2 linked regions of the Phytohabitans houttuyneae genome follow. The protein of the gene in region 1 interacts with the protein of each later gene in a pairwise test. Links are inferred from orthologs where the notes say so. Each region holds a gene or a part of one and is shown on either strand. Other genes may lie near its edges.

The links.
Region 2: the proteins of Phou_RS11695 (region 1) and Phou_RS47450 interact in binary tests that used the Escherichia coli proteins (3 or more experiments, as listed by UniProt). The link is inferred for Phytohabitans houttuyneae from one-to-one orthologs.

Annotation. Positions count from the first base shown.
Region 1 is NZ_BLPF01000001.1:2,655,596-2,666,640, forward strand. What follows is about bases 4,138-6,910. They hold Phou_RS11695 (cysteine desulfurase family protein), read right to left. Parts: upstream 6,220-6,910; coding sequence 5,056-6,219; downstream 4,138-5,055. Other genes in these bases: Phou_RS11690 (DMT family transporter), read left to right, coding at 4,157-5,002; Phou_RS11700 (electron transfer flavoprotein subunit alpha/FixB family protein), read right to left, coding at 6,285-6,910. In the rest of the region: Phou_RS11670 (TrpB-like pyridoxal phosphate-dependent enzyme), read left to right, coding at 1-852; Phou_RS11675 (uroporphyrinogen decarboxylase/cobalamine-independent methonine synthase family protein), read right to left, coding at 1,077-2,048; tRNA 2-thiouridine(34) synthase MnmA, read right to left, coding at 2,041-3,120; Phou_RS11685 (LysR family transcriptional regulator), read right to left, coding at 3,209-4,084; more of Phou_RS11700, read right to left, coding at 6,911-7,241; Phou_RS11705 (electron transfer flavoprotein subunit beta/FixA family protein), read right to left, coding at 7,258-8,037; Phou_RS11710 (hypothetical protein), read right to left, coding at 8,100-8,525; Phou_RS11715 (YidH family protein), read left to right, coding at 8,567-8,953; Phou_RS11720 (DUF202 domain-containing protein), read left to right, coding at 8,961-9,239; Phou_RS11725 (PLD nuclease N-terminal domain-containing protein), read left to right, coding at 9,272-9,676; Phou_RS11730 (AfsR/SARP family transcriptional regulator), read left to right, coding at 9,712-11,045. UniProt on the Escherichia coli protein: Master enzyme that delivers sulfur to a number of partners involved in Fe-S cluster assembly, tRNA modification or cofactor biosynthesis. Catalyzes the removal of elemental sulfur from cysteine to produce alanine.
Region 2 is NZ_BLPF01000004.1:1,162,689-1,173,920, reverse strand. The notes cover bases 2,902-5,861. They hold Phou_RS47450 (sulfurtransferase TusA family protein), read left to right. Parts: upstream 2,902-4,250; coding sequence 4,251-4,472; downstream 4,473-5,861. Other genes in these bases: Phou_RS47440 (vWA domain-containing protein), read left to right, coding at 5,741-5,861; Phou_RS47445 (hypothetical protein), read left to right, coding at 4,747-5,715; Phou_RS47455 (cysteine desulfurase family protein), read left to right, coding at 3,142-4,254. Outside these bases: Phou_RS47480 (bifunctional 5,10-methylenetetrahydrofolate dehydrogenase/5,10-methenyltetrahydrofolate cyclohydrolase), read left to right, coding at 1-333; Phou_RS47475 (hypothetical protein), read left to right, coding at 465-656; Phou_RS47470 (hypothetical protein), read left to right, coding at 704-1,597; Phou_RS47465 (cytochrome c oxidase subunit 4), read right to left, coding at 1,706-2,128; more of Phou_RS47440, read left to right, coding at 5,862-6,493; Phou_RS47435 (protein phosphatase 2C domain-containing protein), read left to right, coding at 6,493-7,326; Phou_RS47430 (hypothetical protein), read left to right, coding at 7,323-7,916; Phou_RS54835 (hypothetical protein), read left to right, coding at 7,913-8,746; Phou_RS47420 (4Fe-4S single cluster domain-containing protein), read left to right, coding at 8,763-9,374; Phou_RS47415 (hypothetical protein), read left to right, coding at 9,409-10,641; Phou_RS47410 (AAA family ATPase), read left to right, coding at 10,638-11,232. UniProt on the Escherichia coli protein: Sulfur carrier protein involved in sulfur trafficking in the cell. Part of a sulfur-relay system required for 2-thiolation during synthesis of 2-thiouridine of the modified wobble base 5-methylaminomethyl-2-thiouridine (mnm(5)s(2)U) in tRNA.

The sequences.
Region 1 (11,045 bases):
AAGATCATGATCGAGACGTTCGGCGGCGTCATCCATCCGTCCCCTTCGGACCTGACCGCCGCCGGCCGCGCGATCCTCGCCAAGCACCCCGACTCCCCCGGCTCGCTCGGCATCGCCATCTCCGAGGCGGTCGAGGTGGCCGCGCAGAACGACGACACCAACTACGCGCTGGGCAGCGTGCTCAACCACGTTCTGCTGCACCAGACGGTGATCGGTGAGGAGGCGATAGCCCAGTTCGCCAAGGTGGGGCTCACGCCCGACGTGATCGTCGGCTGCACCGGCGGCGGCTCGAACTTCGGCGGCCTCGCGTTCCCCTTCCTGCGCGAGAAGCTGGCCGGCCGCATGGACGTGACGATCCGCGCGGTCGAGCCGGCCAGCTGCCCGTCGCTGACCAAGGGCGTGTACGCGTACGACTTCGGCGACACCGCCGGCATGACCCCGCTGATGAAGATGCACACGCTGGGCCACGACTTCATCCCCGACCCGATCCACGCCGGCGGCCTGCGTTACCACGGCATGTCACCGCTCATCTCGCACGTGTACGAGCTTGGCCTGATCGAGGCGATCTCGAAGACCCAGCGCGAGTGTTTCGAGGCGGGTGTGCGGTTCGCGCGCACCGAGGGCATCGTGCCGGCACCCGAGCCGACCCACGCGCTGGCCGCCTGCATCGAGGAGGCGCTGCGCTGCAAGGAGACCGGCGAGGAGAAGGTGATCCTGACCGCGCTGTGCGGCCACGGCCACCTGGACTTGGCGGCATATGGCGCTTACCTTGCCGGCGACCTCGTCGACCACGAGCTCTCCGAAGCCGACGTCGCCACCGCGGTAGCGGCCCTGCCGAAGGTGCCGGCCTAGCCAGAGCTACCGCGGTGTCCGTCGCGGTCTGGACCCCGCGGCCGACCGACGACGGCCGCGCGGCGTGACAAGCCATGGGCCGCCCGCGGGCCGCGACTCAGCGGCGGGCCGTGCCGGCCGGGGGTTGCGTGCGCAACGGCGGAGGGTGAGGCCGCGGGAGCAACGGTCCGGACCACGACGGGCGTCGCGGTAGCCCAAGTCTTCGGGATCCCCGGCCCTGCGGCTCAGACCTCCTGGAGGCGCTGCGACGCCTCGCGGACGGCGGTCAGTGCGCGCCGCGCGTCGGCGGCCGGCGTGCCGGCGAGGCCGCAGGCCGGCGTCACCACGACCTGGTCGGGCAGGCGCTGATCGGGGAAGCCCAGCTGCCGCCACACGCCGCGCACCTGGTCGGCGACCGCGGCGGAGGTGGCCTGGCCGGAGCCGGCGAAGAGGCCGAGCCCGGCGTCGATCGCCTCGCCCAGCGGGTCGAGCTTGTCCACGAGCGACATGTCGAGCGCCACCGCGGCCGCGCCGCTCGCGCGGACCACGTCGAGAGGTACGTCGGGCGCGCAGCAGTGCAGCACCACCGGCGCGGCGGCCGCCTCCACGACCGTGCGCAGCAGCGAGCCGGCGGTGGTGGACTCGATCGAGCGGTAGGTGTACAGCCCGCTCTCCGTCGCGATCCGCCCGCCCAGCGCCGCGGGCAGGGACGGCTCGTCGAGCTGGAGCAGGATGGTGGCGGCGGGCAGCCGGCGGCGTACGTCGGCCACGTGCGTGCGCAGCCCCTCGGCGAGCGACTCGCTCAGGTCGCGCACCGCACCGTGGTCGCGCAGGATGCGGCCGCCGAGCGCGAGGTCGATGTTGGCGGCGAGCGTGAAGGGCCCGGCCGCCTGCACCTTGAACGTGCCGGCGAACCCGTCGGCCTGCTCGGTCATCTGGTCGAGGTCGCGTTCGAGCAGGTCGAGGGCGCGGCGGCGGTCCCGGCCGGGGCGGGAGGCGACGCGCCAGCGGGCCGCGTAGAGCTCGACGGGCAGCTCGACCAGGAACGCGGCGCCCCGCCCGACCATGTCCGCGCCGGGGCCGCGGTCGGGCAGCTCGGGCAGGTGCGGGAGGTTGGGCAGCTCACCGAGCACGATCTTCTGCGCTTCGGCGACGTCGGTGCCGGGCAGCGAGCCGATGCCCGTCGCCGAACCGCGCGGCCAGGGAAAGTCAGTCACGGCTGCCAATCGTCGCTGAGCCGAGCACGATGTCGCCGGCGGGGTCCGGCCGGTACGCGACGAGCGCCTGCCCGGCCGCCACACCGCGGGCCGGGCGGCGCAGGGCGGCGAGCATGCGGCCGCCGGTCAGCTCGACGGTGGCCGGCACGACCTCGCCGTGCGCGCGCAGCTGGACCTCGCACTCGATCGGGCCCTCCGGCGGCGGGCCACCGGTCCACACCGGACGGTCGGCGGTGACGTCCGAGACGTCGAGCATCTCGGCCGAGCCGACGGTCACGGTGTTGGTGACCGGCGTGATCGACAGCACGTAGCGGGGACGACCGTCCGGCGCCGGCTCGCGGAGGGCGAGGCCGCGGCGCTGCCCCACGGTGTACGCGTACGCCCCTGAGTGCGCACCGAGCACCGCGCCCGTCCGCGCGTCGACGATGTCGCCGGGCGCCTCGCCCAGCCGCTCGGCCAGGAAACGGCGGGTGTCTCCGTCGGCGATGAAGCAGATGTCGTGCGAGTCCGGCTTTTCCGCCACGGCCAGCCCGCGCTCGGCCGCCTCGACGCGCACCTGCGCCTTTGTCGTGTCGCCGAGCGGAAACATCGAGCGGTCGAGCTGGTCGCGGCGGAGCACGGCCAGCACGTAGGACTGGTCTTTGGCCAGGTCGACGCTGCGGCGCAGGAGACCGTCCGCACCGAGGCGCGCGTGGTGGCCGGTCACCACGGCGTCAAAACCGAGGGCCACCGCCCGATCCAGCACCGCGGCAAACTTGATCTTTTCGTTGCAGCGCAGGCAGGGATTGGGGGTACGGCCCGCCGCGTACTCCGCGACGAAATCATCGACCACGTCTTCGTGGAAGCGGTCGGCCATGTCCCACACGTAGAACGGGATGCCGATCACGTCGGCGGCACGGCGGGCGTCCCGGGCGTCTTCGAGCGTGCAGCACCCGCGGGCCCCCGAACGGTAGGTCTGCGGGTTGCGCGCCAGCGCCAAATGGACGCCGGTGACGTCGTGACCGGCGTCGGCCGCCCGTGCGGCCGCCACCGCCGAGTCGACCCCGCCGGACATCGCGGCCAGGACTCTCACCCGACAACCGTAACCGGCAGCGCCAGCCGGCTCGGCTCCGCCTCACTCCGGCGGTGACCGGCATGGCGGCTGCGCGGCCTGGCGAGGCTCACTCGCGGCCCGTCGCGCCGTCTTCGTCCACGAAGTCGAGGAAGGCCCTGGCGAGGGCGGAGGGTCGCCCGCCCGGGCGGTGACCGATGCGCAGCGTGCGCGGCACGCGGGGGTTGAGCGGGATCGGCACCACCCCGGCCGGGTCGCCGTCGAGCATGAGCGAGGGCAGGAGCGCCACGCCCATGCCGGCTCGGACCATGGTCACGATCGTGCTGAGCTGGGTGACCCGGTGGGTTGGGCGGAACACAAGCCCGTGGCTCCCGAAGATCGACTCGACCAGCGGCTCGCACCCGCTCTTGCTGGTCACGAACGCGTCGTCGAGCAGATCCTCGACCCGCACGGCCGCCTCGCCGGCGAGCGGGTGCTCAGGGTGCACAAGCGCCACGAACTCGTCCTCAGCCAGCACCGGCCCCTCGACCACGCCCAGGCCCACGACCACGCAGCTGAGGTCGACGAGGCCGCGCTCCAGCCAGTCGACCATCTCGTCGTCGGTGCCCTCCAGCAGCGAGACGCGGGCCCCCGGGTGCCGCCGCGCGAAGCGGCGCTGGAGCGCGGGGAGCACGGCAAGGTTGGTGCTCGGCATCCCACCCAGGCGCAGCTCCCCCACAAGCTCACCGGCGCTGGCCGCGGCCCGCTCGGCCACCCGGTCGGCCGCACGCACCGCATCCCGCGCGTCGTCGACCACGGCCTTGCCCACCGCGGTGAGCACCGCGCCCACCCGCTCCCGGTCGACGAGGCGCTGACCGAGGTCACGCTCCAGGGCGGCGACGGCGTGCGAGACCGCCGACTGGGTGAGGCCCAGGTCGCGCGCGGCGCGGGTGAAGCTGCCGCGGTCGGCCACCGCGACGAGGGCGCGCAGCTGAGCGAGGTGCATGCAGACTCCTCATGCCGACTATGAGTCATATGAGTTTGACTTGTGGATGCAGCACAGCGTACCCCTGAGGGCATGTCTCGCAAGGATCTGGCGATCCTGCTGTCGGTCGCCGCCGTGTTCGGCGCCTCGTTCCTGTTCATCCGGGTCGCCTCCCCGGTGCTCGGCCCGCTGCCGGTCTCGGCCGGCCGGGTGGCGCTGGGCGCGCTGGTGCCGCTCGTGTTGATCGCGGTGACGCGCCAGCGGCTGGCCGCCGAGCTGCGCGGGCGCTACCGGGACCTGATGGTGGTGGGCTTCCTGCTGGCGGCGCTGCCGTTCACGCTCTTCGCCGTGGCTGAGCTGCGCCTGCCCGCCTCGCTGGCCGCCGTGCTCAACGCCACCACGCCGATCTGGGGCATCGTGGTCGCCCGCATCTGGCTCGGGCAGGCCGCGAGCGGCCGGCGCCTGCTGGGTGGTGCGGTCGGTCTGGCCGGGGTGGCCGCGGCGGTCGGGCTGGGCTCGCTGCCGCTGGACGGCGTCACGCTGGCCGCCACCGGCGCGTGCCTGCTCGCCTCCCTGTCGTACGCGGTGGGCAGCGTGTGGACCGCCCGCCGGCTCGGCGGCACCCCGCCGCTGGTGCTCGCCGCCGGCCAGCAGATCGGTGCCGCGGTGCTGCTGGCCGCCCCGGTCACGGTGGCCGGCACGGCGCACCCGCCGACGGCCAAGGCGGTGGCGGCCGTGGCTGTTCTGGGCCTGGTGTGCACGGGAGTGGCGTTCGTGCTGTGGTTCCGCCTGCTGGCCCGGGTGGGGCCGGTGGCCGCGGTGACGGTGACGCTGCTGGCGCCGGTGTTCGGCGTGCTGTGGGGGCGCTGCTGCTGGGCGAGCCGGTCACGCTCGGCCTGGTGGCCGGCATGGCCGCGGTGCTCGCCGGCGTCTACCTGATCGTCGCCAAGCCGCCGTCGCCTGCGCCGCCGCGATCGGGTGGAGGGCCGGCCTCAGCGGGCAGCGGCCCGCCGCGCCCGCTCGACAGCGCCGGGGAGGGCGGCGACCAGCGCGTCCACGTCGGCGCGCGTCGAGGTGTGGCCGAGCGTGAAGCGGAGCGATGACCGCGCGCGGTCGTCGTCGGCGCCCATCGCCAGCAGTACGTGCGACGGCTGGGCGACCCCCGCCGAGCAGGCCGAGCCGGTCGAGCAGGCGATGTCCTGGGCGTCGAGCAGGAGCAGCAGCGCGTCACCCTCGCAGCCGGGGAAGGACAGGTGCGCGTTGCCCGGCAGCCGGTGGGTCGGGTCGCCGTTGTAGATCGCGTCCGGCACCGCCTGCCGCACCCGGGAGACCAGGTCGTCGCGGAGGGCGCCGAGCCTTGCCGCGGTCTCCTGCTGGGTCTTGACCGCGCTCTCGACCGCGACGGCGAAGGCCGCGATGGCCGGTACGTCGAGCGTGCCGGAGCGCACGTCCCGCTCCTGCCCGCCGCCGTGCAGCAGCGGGGTGCAGGCGATGTCGCGGCCGAGCAGCAGCGCGCCGACGCCGGTGGGGCCGCCAAGCTTGTGGCCGCTGATGGAGAGCGCGGCGGCCCCGCTGGCCGCGAAGTCGACCGGCACCTGGCCGACCGCCTGGACCGCGTCGGTGTGAAACGGCACCCCCGCCTCGGCCGCGAGCGCGGCGAGTGCGGCGGCGGGCTGGAGCGTGCCGACCTCGTTGTTGGCCCACATCGCGGTGACGACGGTGGCCTGGTCGCCGTGCGCGGAGAGGGCGTCGCGCAGCGCCTCGACCGGCACCCGACCCTGCTGGTCGACCTCCAGCCAGGTGACGTCGGCGCCCTCGTGCTCCTCCAGCCAGCGCACCGAGTCGAGCACCGCATGGTGCTCGACCGCGCTGGCGATCACCCGGTTGCGCCCGGCGGCGCGGTCACGGCGGGCCCAGTGCATGCCCTTGACCGCGAGGTTGTCGCTTTCCGTACCGCTACCGGTGAAGATCACCTCGGACGGGCGAGCACCGAGCGCGGCGGCGATCCGCTCCCGCGACTCCTCGACGGTGCGGCGAGCCCGCCGCCCCGGCGCGTGCAGCGAGGAGGCGTTTCCGACGTCGCGGGCGGCGGCGACATACGCCTCGATCGCCTCGCTGAGCATCGGCGTGGTCGCGGCGTGATCCATGTAGGCCATCGCATATCAGCCTAATGCGCCGGGCCGGGGTCATCCCCCGGCCCGGCATGTGACGTGCGCACGCTCTATTTACGTTTGCGGATTTCTTCGGTGGCTTGTGGGACGACTTTGAACAGGTCGCCGACGACGCCGTAGTCGGCGAGTTCGAAGATGGGTGCTTCGGCGTCTTTGTTGACCGCGACGATGGTCTTGGAGGTTTGCATCCCGGCCCGGTGCTGGATCGCGCCGGAGATACCCAACGCCACGTACAGCTGGGGGGAGACGGTCTTACCGGTCTGCCCGACCTGGAACTGGTGCGGGTAGAAACCGGAGTCGACCGCGGCCCGGGACGCGCCGACCGCACCGCCGAGCAGGTCGGCGAGCTCCTCGACGAGTTTGAAGTTGTCGCCGCTGCCCACGCCACGGCCGCCGGAGACGACCACGGACGCCTCGGTCAGCTCCGGCCGGGCACCCTTCGGCTCGACCTTGCGCTCGAGCACCCGGGCCAGCTTCGCCGACTGCTCCACCACCACATCCACCGCCGACACCCGCACGCTGGCCGGCGCCGGGGTCGGGGTCAGCGAGTTGGGGCGGACAGTGACCAGCGGCAACCCGCGAGTCACCCGCGACTTGACGATCGTGGAGCCGGCGAACACCACCTGCGTCGCCACCCCGTCCGCGTCCAGCCCACTAACGTCGGTCAGCAGACCGTTGTCGAGCTTGACCGCGAGCCGGCCGGCGATCTCCTTACCCTCCTGGGTCGAGCCGAGCAGCACCGCGGCCGGCTGCACCGACCGGACCAGCCCGGCCAGCACGGCAGCCTTCGGCGCGACCAGGAACCCGTCCAGATCCTCACTCTCGGCGGCATACACCGTCGCCGCGCCGAACTCGCCCAGCTTTTCGGTCAGAGGAGCGGCCACGCCCGGGCCGCCGAGCACCACCGCCGCCGGGGTGCCCAGCTCACGGGCCAACGTGAGCATCTCCAGGGTGACCTTCTTAACCTCACCACCGGAATGCTCCACGACAACCAAAACCTCAGCCATCGAAACCCCTCCCCTTTTACACAAACTTCTCGGAGGCCAGGAACTCGACCAGCTTCACGCCGCCATCGCCCTCATCAGCGACCTTCTGCCCACCCGAACGCGGCGGCCGCTTACTGTGCTGCACCACCACCGACGACGCACCCGCAAACCCCACCTCAGACGCGGCGATCCCCAGATCGGCCACCGACAGCGTCTGCACCGGCTTCTTCTTCGCCGCCATGATCCCCTTGAACGACGGATACCGCGGCTCGTTGATCGTGTCCCACACCGACACCACCGCCGGCGTCGAAGCGGCCACCACCTCGAAGCCTTCCTCGGTCTGCCGCTCGATCGTCAACGACGCACCGTCCACGGTCAGCTTCCGCGCACCGGTCAACGCGGCGATCCCCAGCCGCTCAGCCAGCATGTGCGCCATCACCTGCACCCGCCCATCGGTCGCCTCCGCACCACACAGCACCAGGTCGGGATTGAGGGTGCCCAACGCCGCCGCCAGCACCTTCGACGTGGCTACCGCGCACGAGCCGTGCAACGCATCGTCCAGCACATGCACCGCCCGGTCCGGACCCATCGACAACGCCTTACGAATCGACTCCGAAGCACCCTGCGGCCCCATCGTCAAGATCGTGACCTCACCACCATGCGCCGCCTGAACCCGCAACGCCTCCTCAATGGCATACTCATCCATCTCATTGATGACATTGCTCGCCGACCCACGGTCGACCGTATTATCACCAGCCCGCAGCGAACGCTCCGCGCTCGAATCCGGCACCTGCTTGACGAGCACCACGATGTTCATCGCGCTTCCAGGACCTCCTGCTTGGGTTAACGCACGTTAACTGAAGTTACCCACCGTCTAGGTTACTCGCCAGTAATAGTGGGATCGGCCACGACCCCCACAGCCGCCTTGACCTTGGCCAGTGCGTCTGCTTCGCGGGCGTTGACGCCATGAGTGGCCTTCGCGGCCTGCTCGACCGCGGTGATCACCGCGGCCTGGTAGTTGTCCACCTCGGACGGTGCCTTCTCCCGCAGGATCGCCATCGACCTCTCCAGCGCGGGCAGCACGAACGCCTCCACCTCAGCGGTGGACGCGCGCGGAAGCTTGGGCAGCGGGCCGGTGCTCAGCACCTCTTTGACCAGCCCGGTCGCCCCGGCCAGCGCGTCGGAGGCGGCGAAGCTCTCGCGGAGCATCGCGAAAAAACCCGGATCGGCGTCGGAGACCAGGAAGACCGCGCCGAATGCGGCCGTCTTCAGGGTGGACTTTTCGTCGGCGGTCAACTCGGTCACGCACACAGGTTACGGGCGAGGCCGGCGGGATAATGGCAGGCGTGCTGGGCGCGATCAAGCGATGGTTCGATCCCGAGGAGGTACGCCGGGTCGGCGCGACGCCCGACTACCGCTTCTCGCTGGCCAACGAGCGCACCTTCCTTGCCTGGATACGCACTGGCCTGGCCCTTGTGGCGGGCGGCCTGGCCACCGCACAGTTCCTGCCGCCGCTGCGGGTCGCCCACCTGCGTGAGGTGATCTCCATCGCACTGCTGCTGTTGGGCGGTGCGGTCGCCGTGCGCGCGGTGGACCGCTGGGCTCGCACCGAGCGGGCGATGCGCCTCGGACGCGACCTGCCCGCCTCCCGCTTCCCCGCCCTGCTCGCGATCCTGGTCGGTGCCGGCGCGGCGCTGCTCGTCGTCGTCGTACTCGTGCAGGCCTTCGATTGATCGACCGATGAGCGACCCCGGGCTGGCCCGCGAGCGCACGTGGCTCGCCTGGTGGCGCACGCTGCTCCTCGCCGGCGGTGTCGCCGTTCTCCTGGCCCGTCTGGCCGCGATCGACGGCGACCTGCTGATCGTGGCGGCCGCCCTGGCCGGCTGGACAGCGCTGTTCGCCGTGGCCTTCTGGCGGTACCGGTCCCGCCGCCCCGGGCCGGGCCCGGCCCTGCCTCTCGTCGCCCTGTTCACGGCCGGCTACGCGGCCCTCGGCACGCTGCTGGTGCTGATCCGTTAGCCAGGGTGGCCATCAGGGGCCATCATTGCGGGATGGCCCGCCTGTACGTGCTCCTCTTCCTGGTACAGATCATCCTCGCTGTCCTCGCGCTGATCAGCTGCCTATCAGCCGAGGAGGACGAGATCCGGGCGCTGCCTCGGCTCGTCTGGGTGCTGATCATCCTGTTCTTCCCGCTGATCGGGTCCATCGCCTGGTTCCTCGCCGGCCGGCCGGCGCGCGAGGGCTCTCCCGGTGGCGGCTGGCGGGCCGCGGGCGGCTTCCCGGAGCCCAAGCGGTCGCGGCCGGTGGCACCGGACGACGATCCGGAGTTCCTTAAGTCGCTGGATGCCGGCAAGTCGCAGCACGACCGGGAGCTGTTCGAAAAGTGGGAGGAAGACCTTCGCCGCCGCGAAGACGAGATGCGCCGCCGCGAAAGCGGTGAGGAGAGCACCTCCTGACCCGACCCCCACACAATCCGGGGGAGAATCGTTTCGTGCAGATCGCGCTGCTCGGTCCGCTCGAGGTGCGCGCCGACTCCGGCGCGTCCCTTGAGGTGGGTGGCGCGCGCCTGCGCAGCCTCCTGATCCGGCTCGCGCTCGACCCCGGCCGGGTCGTCACTACCAGCGCGCTGATCGACTCGCTCTGGGAGGAGGAGCCGCCGGCCGGCGCGTCAAACGCACTCCAGGCCGTGATCTCCCGGCTGCGCCGCGCCCTGCCCGAGGGCGCGATCGAGTCGACCCCGGCCGGCTACCGGCTGGCGGTGCCGCCCGAGGCGGTGGACGCCTGCCGCTTCGAGCGCGACGTGGCCGCCGGGCGGGCCCGCCTTCGCACCGACCCCGCCGGCGCCGCCGTGACGCTGGCCGCCGCACTGGCGCTGTGGCGCGGGCCGGCACTGGCCGACGTCGCGGACGCCGCCTTCGCCCGCGCGCCCGCCGCCCGCCTCAACGAACTGCGGCTGGCCGCGATCGAAGATCGGGTGGACGCCGCGCTGGCACTCGGCGACGGGGGCGGCTTCGTGCCCGAGCTGGAGTCGCTGGCGCTGGCCCACCCGCTGCGCGAGCGCCTGGCCGGGCAGCTGATCCGGGCGCTGCGGGGCGCCGGCCGGCCGGCGGAGGCGCTCGCGGCGTACGACCGGCTGCGCTCCTCGCTCGCCGAGTCGCTCGGCACCGACCCGTCACCCGAGCTGGCGGCCCTGCATCTCACGTTGCTGAAGGACACGGACGCGCCGCCGGCACCCCTGCCGACCACCAACCTGCCCGCGACGCTGACCAGCTTCGTCGGCCGCGACGACGACGTGACGAAGGTCACGAAGGTGATCGCTGAGTCCCGCCTCACCACGCTGATCGGGCCGGGCGGCGCGGGCAAGACAAGGCTCGCCATGGAGTCCGGACGGGCGATGCTCGACCAGGCGCCGGACGGGGTGTGGCTGGTCGAGTTCGCGCCGCTGACCGACGGCGCCGAGCTCGCCTCGATCGTGCTGTCAACGCTCGGCCTCCGCGAGTACCCGCTGGTCTCGGGGCGCGGCCAGATGCCGCAGGAGAGCGTCGACGCGCTCACCCGGCTGCAGGGCGCGTTGGGCGATCGGCGGGCGCTGCTCATCCTGGACAACTGCGAGCACCTCGTGGCGGCCGCCGCCCCGCTGGCCGAGAGCCTGCTGGTGCGCTGCCCGCACCTGCGCGTGCTCGCCACAAGCCGCGAGCCGCTGGGCATCACCGGCGAAGCGCTGTTTCCGGTCGAGCCGCTGGCCCTGCCGCCCGACGGGGTGGCCGCGGCCGACGCGCTCGCGTATCCGGCCGTGCGCCTCTTCGCCGACCGCGCGGCGGCGGT
Region 2 (11,232 bases), on another replicon or contig:
CTCGCGATGCTGCTCGCCCAGAAGCGCCCCACCGCCAACGCCGCCGTCACGGTGGTGCACACGGGCGTGCCGGACTGGCCCCGGTACACCCAGCGGGCCGACATCCTCGTCGCGGCGGCCGGCGTGCCCGGCATCATCCAGCCCGAGCACGTGCGGCCCGGCGCCGTGGTGATCGGAGCCGGCGTGCGGTACGCGGGCCGGCGCCTGCTCCCCGACGTCGACGAGGCCTGCGCCGAGGTGGCCGGCGCGATCACGCCACGGGTCGGCGGCGTCGGCCCCACGACGGTGGCCATGCTCTTCCGCAACGCCGTACGGGCCGCCGAGCGCACGTAAGGGGCAGCCGTTCGAACATGTGCGCGACACGCCGGTCGGATTTCCGACATCTGGCGTGCGGGTCGTGGCAGCGTGAGAACCACAACCGGGTAATTCCCGCTTTCCTAGCAGAGGAGAGACCCGTGCGAGAGATGCACTGTGCCATCTGTCAGGCCGAGATGGCCTTCGAGGCCCTGCCCGCCGAAGACGAGAGCGCCGACGAGTTTCCCGAACTGCTCTGCACCGGATGCGGCACCGCGGTGGTTGTCGCACCGTTCACGCTGCGGGTGTGGCTACGCGACAAGGGCAGCGCCATAGCGCCACAGCAGCGCCGCGCCGCCTGACCTATATCGGTTGGACCCCCGAGGGCTTTACGGGCCACCGTGGCCATGTGAACGACGCTGAACGGCGGGTCTGGTCCCAGCTCCCCGCCGGCACCCGCGAGTCGCTGGCCGGGCTCTCCTCGTCCGACCTGCAGACGCTGCTGCTGTCGGTGGCCCGCGCCCGCGCCTCCCGTGTACGCCCGGCCGACCTCGTGCGGCGCTGGCGCGAGGACCGGTTCGTGCGCCCGGCGGCCAGCGACCCGCGCGCGCTGGCCGACCTGGAGGCGCGCATGTGGCGGCTGCTGCCCGCCGACTTTGAGGGCGTGGAGCTCTCCCCCGTCGTGCCGCTCGGCACCTGCGCGGCGGTCACCCCGCAGAGCCAGGACAGGATCGTCTCGACCGTGCGCACCGCCGAGGTGGTCAGCGACTCCACGAACGCACTCGCCATCGAGGCGGCCCACCGCCGCCTGAGCCAGCCGGCCGGCGGCGAGGTGCACGTAGCCGCCTGCCACCGGATGCTGCGGGCCCAGCGCTTCCCGGCCGGCTTCGGCTCGCACTTCCGGCTATTCGCGCTTGTCTCCAGCGCCCGCGACACCGGCTCCGGCACCACGCAGGCCCGGCTGCTCACCCGCCACCTGCGCTACTGGCACAGCGTCCTGCCGGCGGAGGTCGAGCCCCGCCTGCTGTTCACGATTTTCGACAGCCCGGTGCTCCGGGAGCGCGTCCGCGACACCGTGGCACCCGCGGTGCCCGTCACCGAACTGCCGGATCGCGAGCACGGCCGCGGCTACTACGTCGAGGGCGCCATCCGCATCGCCGCCGGCAGCGACGAGATCGGCGACGGCGGCTTCACGACGTGGACCGCGCAGCTGATGGGCAACGCCAAGGAACGCTGCCTGGTGTCATGCATCTCCACCGAACGCCTGGCCGCCCTTACCGCCCGCACCGGCCCCGCGGGTTGATCAGGGAGTTGGTTGGCGTGTCGCCCGGCGCGTCCGCCCACAAAGTCCCTGATCAACGCCGAGAGAGAGGGGCCGCCGCGCCGCGCCACGCGGCGGGCCCGCGCAAACCTAGTGCTCGGCGGTGCGGCGGGTGCCGGTGTAGTACTCGAAGAGCAGGCCACACGTCGCGGCGGTTACCGCGATCATGCCGGCCGCCAGCAGCCAGACCATCCAGAAGACAAGGCCGAGGCCGGCCACCGTCGCGGCGAGTGCCAGGCCGAAGGGCCAGTAGCTGCCCGGGCTGAAGAAGCCGATCTCGCCCGCACCCTCGGCGACCTCGGCGTCGGGCCGGTCCTCGGGGCGCGGGTCGATGCGGCGGGAGACAAACCAGAAGAAGCCGCCGCACATGCTGGTCAGCAGGCCCGAGAGCAGGAGGGCGACCGTGCCCACCCAGTCGAGCTCCATGTCGTACCACGTCCACCAGGCGTAGACGGCGCAGGCGACGAACAGGAACGCGGACACGATGCCGAAGATCCGCCACTCAGTCTTCATCGCGCAGCCTCATTCTCCGCCGGACGGGTTGAAGTTCGACACGGTGCGCTTGGTGTCGAACGGCTTGGTCGTCGTCGCCAACGGCTCCTCACCGATCGAGGTCAGCGCCTCCTGCGTCGTGGCACCGTCCCGCTTGGCCTGCAAGAAGCGGTCGAACTCGTCCGGCGAGACCACCCGCAGCTCGAAGTTCATCATCGAGTGGTACGTGCCGCACAGCTCGGCGCAACGCCCGACGTACGGCCCTTCCTGGTTGATGCTCTCGACCTCGAAGACGTTGCGCACGTTGCCGGGGAAGACGTCGCGCTTGAAGAGCAGCTCGGGCACCCAGAACGAGTGGATGACGTCCTTGCTCGTCTCCTCGAAGCGGATGCGTCGCCCGGTCGGAAGCACCAGCACCGGGATCACGTCGCTCGAGCCGAGCGTGGAGGCGACCGTGTTGGCGTCCTCACCGGCGCCGTCGCGGTAGTTGAACTGCCAGTTCCACTTGAAGGCGACAACCTCGACGGTGACCATGTTCGGGTCGTTCTTGACCCTGTCCACGTCGGTCTGCACGACCGCCGTGTAGTAGAAGAGCACGCACACGACCAGGATCGGAGCGATCGTGTAGAGGAACTCCATCGGCATGTTGTAGCGGGTCTGCACCGGCAGCTGGTCGCCCCGCTTGCGGTAGCGCACCACGCACCAGAAGATCAGGCCCCACACCAGCGCGCCGACGGCGAGAGCCGCGATGACCGAGCCGATCCACAGGTCGTACATCCGGTTGGCCTGCGGCGTGATGCCGTTTTCCGGCCAGCCGAACCCATCGAACGCCGAGCCGACGTCACAGCCCCCAACAGGGACAGTGCCAGAGCGCCGGCGCCGAGCCCGGCGAGCCGGCCAACCCGGCCCGTCTGGCCGTGCGCACCCCTTGCGATCACCTGGTCCTGCCTCCCTAGCAGTGCCGTAGCGAGCAAGCCGCACATTACTCGACCATGCATCTACTACACGTCGTGGGGGTGGGTAGCGTCGCTGGCATGCAGGCGTTCTTTGACGCGGCGGCGGGCGCGCCGCTGCACCCGGTCGCGCGCCAGGCGCTGCTCGCCGCCCTCGACGACGGCTGGGCCGACCCCGGCAAGCTCTACACGCAGGCCCGCCGGGCACGCCAGCTTCTCGACGCGGCCCGGGCCGCGACCGCCGAGATTCTGGGGGTACGCGACGACGAGCTCGCCTTCGCACCGGACGGCACCGCCGCGGCGCGGTTGGCGGTCGCCGGTGCCCGCATCGGTCGACGCAGGGTCGGTTCCGCGGTCGTGCACTCGGCGATCGAGCACTCCGCCGTGCTCCACGCGGCCGCCGACGGCGGGGTGAGCGTGCCCGTCGACCGCCTGGGCCGCCTCGACCTCGACGCCTGGCGTGACGCGGTCGGCGGCGGCGGTGTGGCCCTGGCCGCTCTGATCAGCGCCAGCCACGAGGTGGGCACGCTGCAGCCGGTTGCCGAGGCCGCCGAGGCGTGCGCGGCGCACGGGGTACCCCTCTATGTGGACGCCGCCCAGTCGGTCGGGCGGGTACCGGTGCCCGACGGCTGGTCCCTGCTCACCGCGAGCGCCCGCAAGTGGGGCGGCCCGGCCGGCGTCGGGCTCCTGGTCGTGCGCAAGGGAACGCGCTGGGTCTCGCCGTACCCCCAGGATGGCGGCCGGGACACGGGCCGCGACCTGCCCGCGATCGTCGCCGCCGCGGCCGCCCTGCGTGCCGTCGCCGCGGAGCAGGCCGCCGAGGCCGCGCGCCTGGCGCCCCTGGTCGACCGCATCCGCACCACGGTGGCCGCCACCGTGCCGGACGTGGAGGTGGTCGGCGACCCGGACGCCCGGCTGCCGCACCTCGTGACGTTCTCCTGCCTGTACGTGGACGGCGAGGCGCTGCTGCACGCCCTGGACCGCCAGGGCTTCGCGGTCTCCTCGGGCTCCTCATGCACGTCGTCCACGCTGCACCCGAGCCACGTGCTGGAGGCGATGGGCGTGCTCTCGCACGGCAACGTCCGGGTGTCGCTGCACCGGCAGAGCACGGCGGCCAAGGTGGACCGCTTCCTCGCGGAGCTGCCCGGCATCGTGGCCGACCTGCGCGCCGAAGCGGGAGTGGTGGGGTTGTGAGCGTGCTCGACTGCCGGGGCCAGCGGTGCCCGCTGCCGGTGATCGCCCTGGCCCGGCGGTTGCCCGAGGTCGAGGTCGGCGAGGTGGTGCGCGTGCTCGCGGACGACCCGGCGGCGGCAAACGACATCCCCGCCTGGTGCCGGATGCGCGGCCAGGAGTACCTGGGTGCGACGGAGGTTGACGGCTCACCCGCCTTCGACGTGCGCCGCGTCTCCTGAGTACCTAACGGGAGTTGACGCTCGGCGGAGCGGGGTCCACCATTTGGGTGAGCCATTCCGAATCGCTTACACGATCCATTTCGCAGCGCCAATCACCCGCGCGGATTACGCCGTCGCATTCGCTTTCCCCAATCTTTTTACCGAGCGCCAAAATACCGCCTTCACCTGCGGAAACGCGTCAAATATCAAGGACGTCGATGACTTTCTGAACGCGGCTTGTCCGGATGTTCACTAAGTGCTGGACAATGCATCCGCCCTGGTTGAACGTCTGCTCGTGGCGACAATGCAGCAACGACAGTCACCGGCCATTCCGAAGGGCACCATTCTGGCGATCGTCGCCTTGGTGGCCGCGGTGTTCCTTCCCCTTCTGGTCGGGCTCGGCCAAGGCGGTCAGGAGCAGACCACTGTGCTGCTCGCCGACCTGGACCAGCGGCGAAACCCCAAGCTCGTCGCGGCCTTGGAGGAGGCGACGGCCGAGGGCCGCGGCCGGGACACGGTGCTTGTCGTCATCGACTCGCCGCGGCGCAACACCTGCTCGACCGAGGCCAAGACACCCCTGTGCATGACCCTGGCCCGGTTCGAGCACCAGGTCACGGTCGTGCGCCAGACGACGGATGTGGAGCCCGCCATGATCGTCGACTCGCTGTACGGGAAGGGACCGAAGCCGGAGGGCGCGAACGGGCTCTTCACGACGACGCGGTCGACCGGGTCCAGCTTCAGCCTGGCGGCCGCGTTCCTCACCGGCCTGAGCATCCTGGGGCTCGCCACCGTCGGCCTGCTCCTCGCGCCGGCGCTGGTCATCTGGTGGGCCGCTCGCCACGGCCAGAGAAACGGCCCGCAGCGCACGGCCGTGCCGCTGAACGCGCACCCCGGTCACCCCCACCAGCCGCAGCGCCACCCGACGCCCGTGCCGCGCGAGTCGGCCGCGCCGCAACGCCAGCGCCGGTTCGCCGCCTCCCCTTCGGGGCCCGCGTCCAACAGCTTGTTCGACCCGCCACCGGCGCCCGCCCCGCGGCACAGCGGACCCGGTACCTCAGCGCCCTCGACGTCGCGTCCCCGCCGCGGCGACGAGGTCGTCGCGCGCACCCACTTCGGACCGGACGGCGGCTACGTCGACGTCGACGGCCTCATCGTCTGGGCGGTACTCGAACCGGCGGGCATCGGCGCCCTGCCGGGACAGCCGCTCCAGGTCGTCGACCGCGGGCACCCGGACCCCCTCACCGTTTCGCCGATCCACCGCTGAACCTCACCGGCTAAGGACGAAGTACATGACAACCGACGCGCTGCCCCCCGTACGGTCCGCGAAGGGCCGACTGCTGCTCACGCTGGTGGTGGACACCTCGGGCTCGATGTCCCAGAACGGAGCGATCGACCAGCTGAACTCCGCCCTACAGACCTGGCGCACCGAGCTCCAGCGCGACGACGCCCTGCGGCGCACCGGCGAGATCGCGCTGGTCACCTTCGGCAAGGACCACGTCGTGGCGGTCGACCCGTCCGGCCGCAGCGGTGGCCAGGCCGTGGAGCCGTTCGTGCCGATCACCGACTTCAACCCGCCGAAGCTCGAGGCGGGCGGGCTGACCCCGATGGTCGAGGCGCTGCAGTACGCGCTGCAGATCATCGCGGCCCGCAAGGAGACGCTGCGCGCCGGCGGGGTGCCGCTCGCGTACCGGCCGATCATGCACCTGATCACCGACGGGGTACCGACCGACGAGAGCGGCCAGCCGACCGACCGCTGGCGCGACCTCGCCCCGGTGCTGCGCAGCCACGAGGCCGGCAACCACCTGCTCTTCTTCGCGCTCGGCGTGCACGGCCACGACGAAAACGTGCTGCGCGGGCTGGCACCGGAGTCCTCGTACCACCTGTCGGGCGTCGACTTCGCCCAGGTCATGCGCCTGATGTCGGCGTCGATCGGCCAGCTGCGCGACGCGTCCCGCAACACCGACGCCAACACGTTCTACCGGGGCGTGCGGCAGCGGCACGAGGAGAGCGAGAAGATGCGCCGCTGGCTGGAGGACCAGTGATGGCCGCACCCAACTCGGCCGGCACGTGGCGGATCGTGCCCGCCTCCACCATCGGGCCCAACCACGTCAAGCTCGGCGCGCAGAACCAGGACGCGATGAAGTGCGAGCCGCTGCCCAGCGGCGCGCAGGTGCTGGCGGTGGCCGACGGCGCGGGCTCGCAGCCGCGCTCGGCGCTCGGCGCGCTCTTCGCCGTCGAGGCGGCCGCCGACGCCGGGCAGGAGATCTTCGGCGGGCGGCTGCCCGGCACGGCCGACGAGTGGCGCGCGGCGGCCGCCCGTTACACGGAGCTCTGCGTCGCCTGGTTCGACCAGCGGGTCGAGAGCGCGGTCGAGGACATCAACCGCCAGGCGGTCGCCCGCGGCACGTCCGCCAAGGCGGCCCGCGCCCAGTTCGCCACCACCGTGCTGGCCGTGGTCATGGCGCCGCCGTGGTTCTGCTGCGTGTCCGTCGGCGACGGGTTCGTCGTGGTCGGCCGCGACCCCGGCGGCGCCCACCTCGTCGTACCGCCGCCGGTCGACCGCGGCGACGCGGGCCAGACCGTCTTTCTGACCTCCTCCGGGCGGGAGGCATGGCTGCGCCGCGAGGTGCTCTACGACCCGGCCGTCTACGGGGTCGCGCTGTGCACCGACGGCCTCATCGAGGGCCTCCTCGACTACGACCACGGTCCGAACGGGGACCTGCTGCCGATGGCGCCGGCCAGCTTCACCGGGTACTTCCGGTACTTCGCCAACCCGGCCAACGACGCGAACGAGCTGACCCGCAAGCTGCTGTCGCAGGAGTTCGCCGGCACCTCGGGCGACGACAAGACGATGATCCTGGCGGTCCGCCGGTGAGCCAGCTGCGCCTGCCCAACGGCCGAGCGGTCCGCCCCGGCGCGGAAGAGCTCGGCAGCGGGCTGCGCAGCACTGTCCGCACCATCGCGGACACGGACGTCGCCTGCATGAAGATCTACTTCGAGGGCCACGCCCCGGCGCAGGAGCGGATCCAGGCGCTCTGCGCGCTGCCGCCCGGCGGCTGGACCGGCGACCGGGCCGACCACCTGCACGTGGCCTGGCCGCGCGCCCCGCTGGTCGACGAGACCGGCGCCACGCGGGCGGTGGTGCTCCCCCGGGTCAGCGGCGTCACCGTGCACCGGCTGCTCGACCCGGAGCGGCGCGCCGAGTTTCTGGCCGAGCCGACCTGGCGCACAAACCTCGCCATCGCGGAGCGGATCGCCCGGCTGGTGCAGATGCTGCACGGCGTCAGTGTGATCGTCGGCGACCTGACGCCCAACAACATGCTTGTCAACCGCGGCGGCTACGTGACGCTGATCGACTGCGACACGGTGCAGTTCACCGACCCGCGCACCGGCACGTTCTTCCCGTCCAGCGAGGTCACCCCGAGTACGCCTCGCCCGAGATGCTCTCCGGGCACCCCACGATGACCTCCGCCGAGCACGACCTCTTCTCGCTGGCGATCATCGTCTGCGAGTTGCTGCTGGAGGGCCAGCACCCGTTCGAGGGGGTACCGGCCGCCGGCGGCGAGGAGGGCATCGAAAACAACATCCGCCGGCAGAACAACTGGATCACGCACCCGGAGCGGATGGTCCAGCGCCCGGACCTGCTACCACCGACGGTCCTGCCGCCCGGCGTTCTCACGTTGCTGCGCCAGTGCTTCGCGGCCGGGCACGCCGACCCCGCCCAGCGCCCGCCCGCCTGGCAGTGGGCGGCGGCGCTGCAGCAGGCCGCCTTCGAGCTGATGGGCTGCCGCTACAACCCCATGCACGCGTACCACCGGTCGCTGCCGTCGTGCATCTGGTGCTACCGCGCGGCGAACGGCCTGTCCGACCACTTCCCGGTGCCGGCCGGCTGGACGCCCCCGGTGCCCATCACGCGCACCGCGCCGGTGCAGCCCAAGCGCCCGGTCCGGCAGGCACCGCCGGCCCGCACCCAGCCCACCCGCCCGACCCGGCCGCCCACGCGGGCACCGGCCCGACCTGCGTCGAGCCCCTACCCGCCACCGCCGAAGCCCAGCGCGCCGACGGGGCCGCCGCCGCGCCGGACGACGCCGCACCAGCCCACGGTGGGCCAGCAGACCGCGGCCCAGCCGACGGTGCCGCTGAAGCCCGCGACGCCGCAGGCCGCGCCCGCGCAGGGCGGACCGCAGCCGGCGAACCCCGCCAAGCCGGTCAAGAGCACCGGTACGTCCGCCGGCTGGGCGGCGGTCATCGCGGTCGCCATCATCCTGCTGATCCTCTACGTGGCGAGCCGCTGATGGGCGCGGTGACGGCATGAGCGGCGCACCCGCCCTTGCGCTACGCGTGGCGGAGACCCAGCCGCGGTGCACGGTCCTCGGGCCCGGCGTCCGGTTCGGCGTGTGGGTACAGGGCTGCGGCATCGGCTGCGCGGGCTGCATATCTCCACAGTGGATTCCTGCCGAGGGTGGCAGCTGGCTGCCCGTGGCCGAGCTGGCCGAGCGGATCGTCCACGAGGCGGTGGACGGGCTCACCCTCTCCGGCGGTGAGCCGTTCGACCAGGCCGGCGCGGCGGCCGACCTCGTGCGGCGGGTACGCGCACGCCGCGACATGTCGGTGCTCAGCTACACCGGCTACACGCTGTCGCACCTGCGCCGTCATGGCACGCCGGACCAGCACGCTCTGCTGGACGCGCTCGACCTGCTGGTCGACGGGCCGTACCTGCGCGCCAAACACGCCGACCTGCGCTGGCGGGCCTCGACCAACCAGCGCGTGCACCACCTGACCGGACGCCACGCCCCCTCGACGCCACTGACGACCGCAGCGCCGGGCTCCAGTTCGACATCGCCGGCGACGGCACCGTCCACTTCACCGGCGTACCGCCCGTGCCCGACTTCCGGGAACGCCTCGAGGCGAGCCTCGCCCTGACGCGCGCCGCCCCGCCCGCAGAGGAGCCGACACCATGAGCAGGTCACCCAAGTACAGCCTGGCGCGCAGCATCGCCGAACGCCTGGAGCGGGCCGCACAGCAACGCGCCGAGCGGCAGCGGCGCCGGCGTGAGGAGGCGGAGCGGCAGCAACGGGTGGCGGTCGCCGCCGCCCGCGACCGGGCCACGGTGCGCTGCACCGTGCTGGTGTCCCGCCGCGCGGCGCTCGCCGAGCAGACCGGCGTACCGACCGAGGAGCTGGCCGCCGAGCTGACCGCCGCGTCGGCGGCGATCGCCGGCGCGAGCTCGCTCGGTGCCCTGCACGCCGAGGAGCGGCGACTCGACGCCATCGAGCGGCGCCTCGTCGAGGCCCGTGCCCTGGCCGCGCGGGACCGGCAGTACGCCGGCGACCGGCTCACCGAGACCCGCCGCGCGCTCGGCGAGGTCGATCCGGCCGTGCGCCAGCGGTTCGACCGGACCGGCGCGCTGGAGGTGTCCCGGCTGCTGGCGGCCGTGGAAGCCACCCCGGCGCCGGCGCAGGCCGACGAGCTCGCCCGGGTGGCCGGCGAGCACCTGCACGAGGTGCTGACCGCGCGGGCGCGGTACGAGCAGCAGCGGCGCGAGGCCAATGCTTTGCTGGACGAGCTGGAGGTGCAGCTGCGCGGGCTGGCCGACGACGCCCGCGCCGCCGACGTCCGGCTCAAGGACGGCGAGCGGCTCACCGCCTCGCTGGAGCTGCTCCGGGCCGAGCTTGCCGAGGAGCGCCCGGAGGAGGTGCTGCGGCTCGGCCGGATCCTGGCCCAGCGGCTGCGTACCGCCGAGGAGGAGCTGGACCTCACGATCGACCGCATCAGCGAGCGGCGGGACGTCCTGCGCTCGCTGGTACAGGCGATGCCGGGAGTCGGCTTCGCGGTCGTGGCGTCGAGCGTGCGGGAGGCCTCCGACGGCACGATCACCGTGCAGGCGCAGCGGCACGGCGGCGAGCAGCTCGTGGTGCGGGTGGAGGACACGGGCGAGGACGAGCACCGGGTGCTGTACACGACCGACACGATGGTCCGCCAGGAAGCGACCGGCACCCTCGGTGAGGGCGCCGTGTGCACCTCGCTCGTCGAGGTCATCGAAAAGCTCCAGGCCTCCGCCCGGACGCAAGGCTTCGACATGGGTCGGGTCACCTGGGAAGGCGCCGGTGACCGCCAGCCGCCCAGCCAGGGTGGGGCGGTGGCGCTACCCCCGCCGGCCCGGCAGGGACTGCGGCGGGACCAGGCGTGAGCACTCCACCCCCGGCGGCGCCCTGGCTGGTCCGCGCGTTTCACGAGCTGCGCAGGCAGCGGCATCTCGTCCTGCACGGCAACATCGAGGACCTCGTGCGCTGGGACGACAGGTACCTGCCGTTCGGCACGGCGCTGTCCGAGTTCCTGCACGTCGTGGGCTTCGCCGCGGTCGCCCGGTACAGCCTCGTCGACGGCCTCACCTACCCGGAGGACAGCAGCCGCGAGTTCGTGGAGCGGCAGCTCAACCCGCCCGAGGAGGCGCCGGCGCCGGTGCCCGAGCCGGCCGCCGCGCTCGCACCGTCGCCCGACGGCAGGAGCGCTCGCCAGGAGCGGCTGGCCTCGTCCGCGCAGGCACTGCAGCAGGAGCTGCTGGCGGCCCGCCACGCGACGCCGCGTACGGCCGAGGACACGCTCGCCGCCGCGCACCGCCTCATGGTCCAGCGGGAGGCGCCATGCGCGTTCGTACTCGACTCGGCCGACCTGGTGATCGGGTCGACCGCGCAGGTGAGCGTCGACCACATCGCGCACGTGGCGCACGTGCGGCGGCTGCTGTCGGAGGCGGTCGAGGTGCCGGGCGCGCAGGGGGTGC